3 regions of the Streptomyces sp. BHT-5-2 genome follow, and region 3 is predicted to be linked to each of the others. Evidence: riboswitches for the same ligand, from Rfam matches in the RefSeq annotation. Region 3 holds a riboswitch; each other region holds the start of a gene.

Region 1 (3,446 bases), on a different replicon from region 3:
GCAGGCGCCCGCGTGATGGCGGGTGGTGACGAAGCCCTCGGACTGGAGGGTGCGCAGCGCTTCCCGCACCGGGACCCTGGATACGCCGTACCGCGCGGCGAGAATGTCCTCGATCAGTCGGCTGCCCGGCGCCAGTGCACCGGCGACGATATCGTCGCGAATCGCCGTGCACACCGCATGCGCGGAAATATGGCCTCGCATCGTCAGTGCCTCCGCCGTAATCACCGGGACCGCCGCCCCTGCGGCGACATTCCCTGACTTTATTCGACCGTTGGGAATTCTCCCTCGGGATCTCGTGAATTCACCGAAGCTTTTCGGCCGATGCGTGGGAGTCGGTACACGCCCCCGTGCCGGCCTTTTCCGGGAGACGACGGAGCCCCGGCCTGCCGGTGTGGCGGGACGGGGCTCCGGGGGACGGTGCTGCGGCGGGGTCCGGGTGGGTCAGACGGTGACGCCGTGCGCGCGGAGGTAGGCGACCGGGTCGATGTCCGAGCCGTAGTCGGGACCGGTCCGCGCCTCGAAGTGGAGGTGCGGACCGGTGGTGTTGCCGGTGTTGCCGGAGAGGGCGATCTGCTGCCCGGGGGTGACCGTCTGTCCGACCGTCACCCCGATCGACGAAAGGTGACCGTATTGGGTGTACGTACCGTCGTTCATCTTGATCACGACGTTGTTGCCGTACGCGCCGCCCCAGCCGGCCTCGACGACGGTGCCCGAACCGACCGCGTGAACGGAAGTGCCGTAGGCGGCGTGGAAGTCGATGCCGGTGTGGCTGCCCGAGGACCACAGGCCGCTGGACGCCTTGTAGGCGGTGGAGACGTAGGAGCCGGTCACCGGAGCGACGAAGGTGTTGAGGCGCTTGCGCTCGGCCTCGCGGGCGGCGCGCACCTTGGCCGCGCGCTCCTCGTCGGCCTTCTTCTTCGCCGCCTCGGCCCGCCGGGCGGCCTCGGCTTCGGCCTTCGCCTTGGCCGCCGCGGCCTCGGCAGCGGCCTGCTGCGCGTCCGCCTGGGCCTCGATCCGGACGGCGAGTTCGTCACCCATCACGACGGCCTGCCGGAGGCCGGTGTCGTGGAGAGCGGGCTCGTCCGTGGCGGCCAGCGCGGGCGACGCCACGGAGGCGACGACACCGGAGGCGGCCAGGGTGGCTATGCCGGCGAGGTTGCGGGTGGTGCGAGCGGTACGGCTCGCGCGGCGGTGCTTCCCGGTGGCACGGGTGAACGCCATGTGGCGGCTGGTCCTTTCCTTCCCTCTCGCCTACCGGGTTAGCTGACGGGTTCGGAGCAGGAAGGTCTCCTACGGGTTCCTCCGGGGAGGCGCCCGATTCACCCCAAGGGACATGTGGGTCCCCGGCTCCCCTGGCTCGCGCCGTACGGGGACTCGGCGATGGCTGTCCGGTGCCACTGGTGTGGCGGAGTTGTGACGAACAGCCGGACCGACGCTAATCGGGACAACTTTCGATCGGCAAACAGAACCGGATTTTTGTGCGCCACGCCACACGCGAATCGGGCAACCGGCACAACCGGCCGGGCATCCTCGACCGTCCGCGCAGCACGGTTCCCACCGGCCGTTCCCGCCGCGGGCACAGGGTGACATGGCGTGCACGCGAAGCGGCTCCCGTGGCAAGTGCCCGCCACGGGAGCCGCTTTGTCGACAGATGACGGGCCGTCGGGTGAGGGCCCGTCACACCGGGGGTCAGCTGCTGACGACCGTCACCTCGCCGATGCCCAACGCCTTGACGGGCTCGGCGATCTGCGCCGCGTCACCCACCAGGACCGTCACCAGCCGGTCCACCGGGAAGGCGTTGACGACCGCGGCGGTCGCCTCGACGGTGCCGGTCTCCGCGAGCCGGACGTACAACTGCGCCTGGTAGTCGTCCGGGAGCTGCTGCTCCACCTGGTCGGCCAGCGTGCCGGCGACCGCGGCGGCGGTCTCGTACTTCAGCGGTGCGACACCGACGAGGTTCTGCACCGCCACGTCGCGCTCGGCGTCCGTCAGCCCCTCCGCCGCGAGGGTCCGCAGCACCGTCCACAGGTCCTGGAGCGCCGGCCCGGTGGACGCGGTGTCCACCGACCCGCTGATGGCGAGCAGGGCGGCGCCGGTGGCCCCCTCCGGGGAGGACGGGGCGCTGGAGCGCAGTACCTGCCCGAAGGAGCGCACCCCGTAGGTGTAGCCCTTCTCCTCGCGCAGCACCCGGTCCAGACGGGAGGTGAGGGTGCCGCCCAGGCAGTACGTGCCGAGCACCTGGGCGGGCCATACCTGGTCGTGCCGGTCGGCACCGATCCGCCCGATGAGCAGTTGCGTCTGGACGGCACCGGGACGGTCGACGATCACCACGCGGCCGGTGTCGTCGGCGACCACCGGGGAGGGCTGCCGCGGTTCGGCGGTGGAGCCCGTCCAGGCGCCGAGGGTGTCGGCCAGCGCCGCGGCCAGGTCGACGCCGGTGAAGTCGCCGACGACGACGGCGGTGCCGGTGGCGGGGCGGACATGGGCGTCGTAGAAGGCGCGGACGGCGGTCGCGTCGATCCGGGCGACCGTCTCCTCGGTGCCCTGACGGGGCCGCGACATCCGTGAGGTGGCCGGGAACAGCTCCTTGGAGAGCGCCATCGCGGCGCGCCGGGCCGGGTTGGCCAGCTCGTGCGGGATCTCGTCGAGGCGGTTGCGGACCAGCCGCTCGATCTCGCTGTCCGGGAAGGCCGGGGCGCGCAGCGCGTCGGCGAGCAGGCCGAGGGCGCGCGGCAACCGGGAGGCGGGGACCTCCAGGGCGACCCGTACACCGGGGTGGTCGGCGTGCGCGTCCAGGGTGGCGCCGCAGCGCTCCAGCTCGGCGGCGAACTCCTCGGCGGTGTGCTTGTCGGTGCCCTCGGACAGCGCGCGGGCCATGATCGTGGCGACGCCGTCGAGGCCCTCGGGCTCGGCCTCCAGGGGCGCGACGAGGTTGATCTCCACCGCGACGACCTGCTGGCCGGGGCGGTGGCTGGTCAGCAGGGTCAGACCGTTCGCCAGCCGGCTGCGCTCGGGCGCGGGGAAGGCCCACGGCTTGGGAGCGCCGCCCCGGGGCTGCGGGTGGAACTCCATGGTGCTCACGGGGGCGTCTGCGGGGGTGGTGGCGTCGGTCACTTGGCCGCCTCCTCTTCCTCGGTGCCGGCGGCGTCGGTGTTCGCGGTGGGCTCGTAGACGAGCACGGCGCGGTTGTCGGGGCGCAGCCGGGCCTTGGCGACCGCCTGCACCTCCAGCGGGCTGATCTCCAGGACGCGCTGGACGGCGGTCAGCGCGAGCTGCGGGTCGCCGAACAGGACGGCGAAGCGGCACAGTTCGTCGGCTCGGCCGCTGACCGTGGCGAGCCGGTCCAGCCATTCGCGCTCCAACTGGGCCTGGGCCCGCTCCATCTCCTCGGGGGTCGGGCCCTCTTCGGCGAAGCGGGCCAACTCCTCGTCGACGGCGGCCTCGAT
Region 2 (3,446 bases), 1.0 Mb from region 3:
CGTCGGCGACGAACTGGGCCTCGTCGTGCTCGGTGTCGGCGACATAGCCGGTGATCCTGGGGCCGGCGCCGGCGTCCGTCCAGAGGTTCTTGGGGCGGCGGTTCTCGTTGCGCTCGATGACGGCGTTGGCGGCGGAGAGGATCGTCTGCGAGGAGCGGTAGTTCTGCTCCAGGAGGATCGTGGTGGCGTCCGGGTAGTCCTCCTCGAACTGGAGGATGTTGCGGATCGTGGCGCCGCGGAAGGCGTAGATCGACTGGTCGGCGTCACCGACGACGCACAGCTCGGCGGCGGGCGCCTCGGCTGTGCCGGGGCCGACGAGCTCGCGGACGAGGGTGTACTGGGCGTGGTTGGTGTCCTGGTACTCGTCGACGAGGACGTGGCGGAAGCGACGGCGGTAGTGCTCGGCGACGTCCGGGAACGCCTGGAGCAGGTGGACCGTCGTCATGATGATGTCGTCGAAGTCCAGGGCGTTGGCCTCGCGCAGCCGGGCCTGGTACATCGCGTACGCCTGGGCCAGGGTCTTCTCGAAGCCGTCGGCGGCCGTCCCGGCGAAGGTCTCCTCGTCGATGAGCTCGTTCTTGAGGTTGGAGATCTTCGCGCTGAAGGACTTGGGCGGGAAGCGCTTGGGGTCCAGATCGAGATCGCGGCAGACCAGGGCCATCAGGCGCTTGGAGTCGGCCGCGTCGTAGATCGAGAAGGAGGACGTGAAGCCGAGCTTCTTGGACTCGCGGCGCAGGATCCGCACGCAGGCGCTGTGGAAGGTGGAGACCCACATCGCGTGCGCGCGCGGGCCGACCAGCTGCTCGACCCGCTCCTTCATCTCGCCCGCGGCCTTGTTGGTGAAGGTGATCGCGAGGATCTGGCCGGGGTGGACGTGGCGCTCGGCGAGCAGGTGGGCGATCCGGTGGGTGAGCACCCGGGTCTTGCCGGAGCCGGCGCCGGCGACGATCAGCAGCGGGCCGCCGCTGTGGACCACGGCGGCCTTCTGCTGGTCGTTGAGCCCCTCCAGGAGCGCCGCCGGGTCGATGGCCGGGCGGGCGGCGCCGTCGCGGTAGTACGGCTCCCTGGGCGCGGGCGCGTCGAACCTCCCGCCGAAGAGGTCGGCGGGGATCTCCTCCGGGGCCGGGCCGTGCTCGTCCTCGGGCGGCGGCGGGGGCTCCTCGTCCGCGGGGCCGAGGTCCGCCAGGAAGCTGTCGTCAAAGAGGCTGCTCATCGCCCACCGAGTTTAGGCCGCCGCACTGACACGTGGTTGCGGAGTGGCGGATTGGCCGGTACCGCACGGAGGGGTCGCCGTCGTGTGCGGTGGTGCGCAAACCTGGGGCCGCTCACATTCTGGTCACAAAAAGGTTTCGGGCATATCGAACACCAGCCTTCACAGGAGCCACACGAGTTGGCTACGGTCTCGCTCGGGCAGCCCGCCGTCCCAGCGGACGACAGCGTTCGCACGGGCCGCCCCCGCCGAGTCCGGACCTGCCGTCAGGCACCCGGAGCCGGGGACCCGACACGCACCACCGGGGTGAATCGACCGGTGCGACCGTCGCCAGGCGGGCGCACGGGTCGTAGGGCAAGCCTTCCGTCAGCACACCGCCCGAACCCGACAGCTAACCCGGTAGGCGGTCCACGGAAGGAGTCGCCGGCCTTGGCGTCCCACCGCAAGCCGCGCACCCCCATACTCGCCACACCCGGCGGCCGTCGTACGGCGGCCGGGCTCACCACCGCCGCCCTGGCCTCGGTCACGCTGCTCTCGCAGACCGCGAACGCCGCCCCCAAGGCGCCGCAGCCGACCATCGAGGAGGTCAAGCAGAAGGTCGACGACCTCTACCAGCAGGCGGAGGTGGCCACCCAGAAGTACAACGCCGCCAAGGAGAAGGCGGACGGCCAGCAGCGCACCGTGAACCGCCTGCTCGACGAGGCCGCCCGGCGCGCGGACAAGATGAACGAGTCCCGGCGCCGCCTGGGCGCGTTCGCCTCGGCGCAGTACCAGACCGGCGGGATCAGCCCGACCGCCCAGCTGATGCTGGCCAAGGACCCGCAGCAGTTCGTCGACCGCAACCACCTGATGGAGCAGCTCACCGGGCGGCAGAAGCAGGCGATCACGGACTACGAGGAGCAGGCCGCGGCCGCCGCCCGCCAGCGGGCGGAGGCGACCCACAGCCTGGAGGGCCTCCAGGAGTCGCAGGCGTCTCTGAAGGAGAGCAAGCGAAACGTTCAGGCCAAGCTGGCCGAGGCCCGGGAGCTGCTGTCCCGGCTGACCGCCCAGGAGAAGGCGCGGCTTGCCGAGTTGGAGCGGCAGAAGGAGGCCGAGGCCCAGCGCAAGGCCGCCGAGCAGGCCCGCAAGGAGGCCCAGCAGCGCCAGCAGCAGCCCGGCGGCAGCGGCTCCGGACAGGGCTCCGGCGGCGGCACGTCCGACAGCGGCTCGTACTCCACCAAGGCCGGCAAGGCGCTCGCCTTCGCCCGCGCCCAGATCGGCAAACCGTACGTCTGGGGCGCGACCGGACCCAGCTCCTACGACTGTTCGGGGCTGACGCAGGCCGCGTGGCGGGCCGCCGGGGTCGACCTGCCGCGTACGACCTGGGACCAGGTCAAGGTCGGCACCCGGGTCACCAGCAGCGATCTCCAACCCGGCGACCTGGTGTTCTTCTTCAACGACATCAGCCACGTCGGGATGTACATCGGCGGCGGCGAGATGATCCACGCCCCGCACCCGGGCGCCAGCGTCCGGGTCGAGTCGATCTACGGCATGCCGATCTACGGCAGCGTCCGGCCCGGATAACCGACATACGGGCGCGCACCCCGCGTCCTTGACGGCCCCCGCCTCCGCGGCCCTGCACGCCACCCCCCTCACACCCCGCCACACGCCACCGCGCGGTCATCCGCCGCCTCCGCCTCCGGATTTCGGAGCGGGAGCGGGATGACCGCGCGGTGAGCCGTCGGTACGGCGGTGTGGCCTGTGGCCCGTGACCCGTGGGCTCAGGTCCAGAGCACCGCGAGAAAGATGTTGAACATGGTGAGCCCGCCGACCGCGCCGAAGAGCGGCTTGGGGAGCTTCTCCTCGTCGCGCTTGACGTAGACCAGCGCCAGGATCACCACCAGGACGGCCATCTTGATGCCGATCTTGATGTTGTTGATCGAGTTGCCCTGCATCTGGTTCAGGCCGACCAGCACGATGCCGGTGACCAGCATCGTCAGCGCGCCGTGCAGCATGGCCGGCACGAAGCGGGCGGCGCCCGCGCCCATCGCCTTCATCTGGGTCAGGAAGCCACCCAGGAGGGAGGCGATGCCGATGATGTGCAGGGCGACGAAGACATTGATTACTACGTCCATAGTGCTGGATCGTATCCGTCCCATAGCACGCCCTTTCCGGCAGGGCGCCCGCGATGCCCGCTTCGGTCAGCGCCCGCCGTTCCTCGGCCCCGTCCCGGGCGGAGGGCCGGTCATCCCCGCCT
Region 3 (3,446 bases):
TCGCCGGAACCCACCGCGCTCTCCTCCCTCCGCACCCGCGCGCTGGCCCGCGACATCGCCCGCCGTGCCCACGGCCCGGCCGCCGCCCGCGCCGTCACCTCCTACGTGGCCCTGGCCACCGCCCTCTCCTTCCACCGCCGACGCGCCCGTCTGACGGGTCCGCCGCCGGACTTCGCCGCCCGGGAGCGGGAGTTGCTGGAGGGCCTGTGGCGCCACCGGCCGTGGGCGGGACCGGCGCTGCTCCAGGCGTGGGCGGGCGGGACGGGCATGCCGGGCCCCGCCGCGCCACCGGCCGGCGAGCCGCGCCGGGAGCCGTGAGCCGGTAGCGACCGTGCTCCCGTAGGGGCCGTGGGCCGCGCGTAGGCTCAGGGGAGTTGTCCGTACAAGGGAGGATTCTGCGATGGCTGGGATACCGACGAGCGTGGTGGCGGCCACGGGCCTGGTGGGCGGCTACGGCGTGGCCCGCTGGACCAGGAAGCGGCCGCTGGGCGGGGTCGCGCTGGCGGCCGCCGGTGCGGTGGCGGCCCGGGGCTGGCAGCAGAAGGCCGGCACGAAGGCGGCCGCGGCGCTGAGCGGTGCCTATGTGGCGGCGTTCGCGGGCTCGCACCCGCTGGCCAAGAAGATCGGGGCGTGGCCGTCGGTGTTCGCGGTGGCGGGCGGGGTCGCCCTGGCCTCGTGGGCGGTGGCGGACCGGCGCGGCTAGCGAGCCTGGTCGGTGGACGGTGCGGGGCGCGCGGCGATGCTGCGCGCCCCGCACCGTTCCCGTGTGCGGCACCCGTGCGGGCCCCTACGGCGCCGGTCCGTCAGACGGCGGCCCCGTGGGCGCGCAGCCAGGGCAGCGGGTCCGCCGGGGCGCCGGCGTGCGGGCGGACCTCCAGGTGGAGGTGCGGGCCGGTGGCGTTCCCGGTGGCGCCGACGCGGCCGATCACGTCGCCCGTGTGGACCCGGCCCGTCGTCCTGACCATGGAGGACAGGTGGCAGAACCACAGCTGGGTGCCGTCGTCGAGGGTGAGGACGATGCGGTAGCCGTATGCGCCGGCCCAGCCCGCCTGGGTGATGGTCCCGTCGTGAACGGCCTTGACCGGCGTGCCCGTTGGGGCGGTGAAGTCCTGCCCGGTGTGCTCCGCGGCCCAGCGGTCGCCGGCCTGCCCGAAGCCGGCGCCGAGGGTGTACGAGGAGAGCGGGGCGACGGACGTCCTCGCCTGGTGGGCGGGGTGCTCGGCCGCCGCATTCGGGTGCCGGGCCACGGGCGCCGCCGCCTGGTGCCCGGTCGCCGCGGCCGTCGTGCCCTGCGGCTCCGCCTTCTCCTCCGCGGTCGTCGAGGTCGGCTGCGCGGCCTCCTCCTGCTGCCGGCCGGGCGCGTCCGCGGCCGCCTCGGCCGCCTCGGCGGCCTGTTCCGCGGCGCTCTGCCGGGCGTCGGCCTGCTGGAGGATGCGGTGGCGCAGCGCCTCGGCGGGGCCCGCGGCCCCGGCGTCCCCGTCGGCGTCAGCGGTCCGGGAGGGCGGCGCGGGGGCGTCCCGGAGCGTGCCGGCGGTGTCGTCGACCGCCCCGCCGGGGTCGGGCATCGAGATCGGGACCGGCGGCCGGCCCTCGGCCGCGGCCACCCCGCTCGCGCCGACCGCCGCGATCACGCCGACGCCCAGCGCCGTACCGCCGCGTGCGAGGCCGCCGCGCTGCCTCGCCACCCGGTGCTTGCCGCGGACCGGGCGGCCGGCGTCGCCGTCGCCCGTCTCGTCGCCCGGGAGCCAGTCGTCCGCGTCGCCGGCGGGGCCGTGGGACGGCTCGTCACCGGACGGCCGCCCCCGCTCGCCCTGGGGCACCTGGGTCGCCTGGGATGTCTGTGCTGCCCGGGCCGCCGCCTGGGAGGACCGGTCGTGGAAGAACGGCTCCCGAGGCGGCGCGCCGTCCGCCAACTCCTCGTAGGACGACGGAACTTGGGCCGGCATGACGGGGGAACCGGCAGCGGCGGGGGCACCGGGGCCGGCGGGGCCGCCGGGACCGACCGCGCCGCCGAAGTCGGCGGGGCCGCCGGGGCCATAGGTGGACGGGCCTTGTGGGGCGGGCCTGTTGGACGCCACGGGGGCGTTCTCCTTTCCTTCCTTCTCGCCTACCGGGTTAGCTGACGGGTTCGGAGCAGGAAGGTCTCCTACGGGCACCCCTTGGCGAGCGGCGCCCGATTCACCCCAAGATGGTGGTTCCCCGGTTCCCTCGACTCAATTCCCTGCAATTCCAGGCGGATCCGGCAGTGCCCGCGAAACCGTCCGATCCGGGCGAGTCGACCCGGGTCGAGGACACGGGTCGCGCCGTTCGAACCGTTGGCTCGGGCGGGTGACATGAGGGTCGTTCTGGACGTGCGGGAACAGCGCGTACAGGATTCGGCGTCGGCGCACGGAGCCGCCACTGGCGACGGCTGGGACGACCGCGCTCCGTTATCGGACAGTAATAGAGACGGCTGGGGAAATCCAAGCGTTCCCACGAATCTGCGGGCGTTCCGCAAGCCTCCCGCGGGGGCCCTGACGGGAACTTTTACTGCCATCTCTGCCGTAAACGGGGCGAGTTGCCCCCGCCTCGCCAAACGATCTCGCGACGATTGTGCACCAGTTGTTATGCGGAGGGACGCACCACGATCACGGAGCGTAAGGGCGATAACGTCGCCCCATGGTCGTCAACGTCGCGCACACCGGAAACGGCGGAAACGCCGGGAACACCGGGAACACCGTCAACAGCCCGCAGGAAGTGGCGGCCAGGTACCGGGAGTTCTCCCGGCAGCAGGCGCGGGGCCGGTCCGACGCCCACGAGGAGCTGACCGCCCGGATCGGCCGGGACGACGAGCTGTGCGAGCTGATCGCGGCCTCGCTGCCGGCCGGCAACAAGCAGCAGCCCGACCTCCTGCTCGCCGCGGTGCGCCATCTCGACGGCCCGCACGCGGAGTCGGGGCCGCGCGGCGAGTCGGCGTACGGGCGCTGGCGCGAGTGGACCATCCGGCACTGGGACGAGGTCCGCGCGGTGATCATGAGCCGCGCCACCCAGACCAACGAACCGGCGCGCTGCGCCACGCTGCTGCCGCTGCTGGCTCGTCTGCCGCAGCCGCTGGCCCTCCTGGAGGTCGGCACCTCGGCGGGGCTGTGCCTGCACCCGGACCGCTACCGCTACCGGTACGTCCAGGAGGGGCGGCCCGGGAAGGACGGCCCCTACGGGAGCGACGCCGGGGAAGGCGGCGCGACCTTCACGGCCGGTGCCCCGGGCAGCCCGGTCACCTTCACCTGCCGGACCAGCGGTCCCGCGCCCGGCGGCGACGGGGCGCTGCGCGGCGCGCTGCCCGAGATCGTCTGGCGCGGCGGCATCGACCTGAACCCGCTCGACCCGGTCGGCGAGCCGGACGATCTGCGCTGGCTGCGCGCCCTCCTCTGGCCCGGCGACGAGGCCCGTACGGCGCGGCTCTCGGC

The links. Region 3 has a riboswitch for cyclic di-AMP ahead of K2224_RS05360 (M23 family metallopeptidase). Riboswitches for the same ligand answer to the same signal wherever they lie in the genome.
Region 1: it holds a riboswitch for cyclic di-AMP, as region 3 does, so the genes downstream of both, K2224_RS35020 (M23 family metallopeptidase) here and K2224_RS05360 (M23 family metallopeptidase) in region 3, are expected to answer to the same signal.
Region 2: it holds a riboswitch for cyclic di-AMP, as region 3 does, so the genes downstream of both, K2224_RS10085 (C40 family peptidase) here and K2224_RS05360 (M23 family metallopeptidase) in region 3, are expected to answer to the same signal.

What each region holds. Positions count from the first base shown of each region.
Region 1 is NZ_CP081497.1:1,620,443-1,623,888, reverse strand. It holds gene K2224_RS35025 (GntR family transcriptional regulator) at 1-201, opposite strand, end outside; gene K2224_RS35020 (M23 family metallopeptidase) at 442-1,221, opposite strand; cyclic di-AMP (ydaO/yuaA leader) riboswitch at 1,234-1,390, opposite strand; gene K2224_RS35015 (pitrilysin family protein) at 1,690-3,072, opposite strand; gene K2224_RS35010 (pitrilysin family protein) at 3,111-3,446, opposite strand, start outside.
Region 2 is NZ_CP081496.1:2,269,766-2,273,211, reverse strand. It holds gene pcrA (DNA helicase PcrA) at 1-1,213, opposite strand, end outside; cyclic di-AMP (ydaO/yuaA leader) riboswitch at 1,462-1,632, shown strand; gene K2224_RS10085 (C40 family peptidase) at 1,640-2,773, shown strand; gene K2224_RS10080 (hypothetical protein) at 2,971-3,324, opposite strand.
Region 3 is NZ_CP081496.1:1,236,617-1,240,062, forward strand. It holds gene K2224_RS05350 (PrsW family intramembrane metalloprotease) at 1-318, shown strand, start outside; gene K2224_RS05355 (hypothetical protein) at 401-703, shown strand; gene K2224_RS05360 (M23 family metallopeptidase) at 804-2,078, opposite strand; cyclic di-AMP (ydaO/yuaA leader) riboswitch at 2,090-2,255, opposite strand; gene K2224_RS05365 (DUF2332 domain-containing protein) at 2,659-3,446, shown strand, end outside.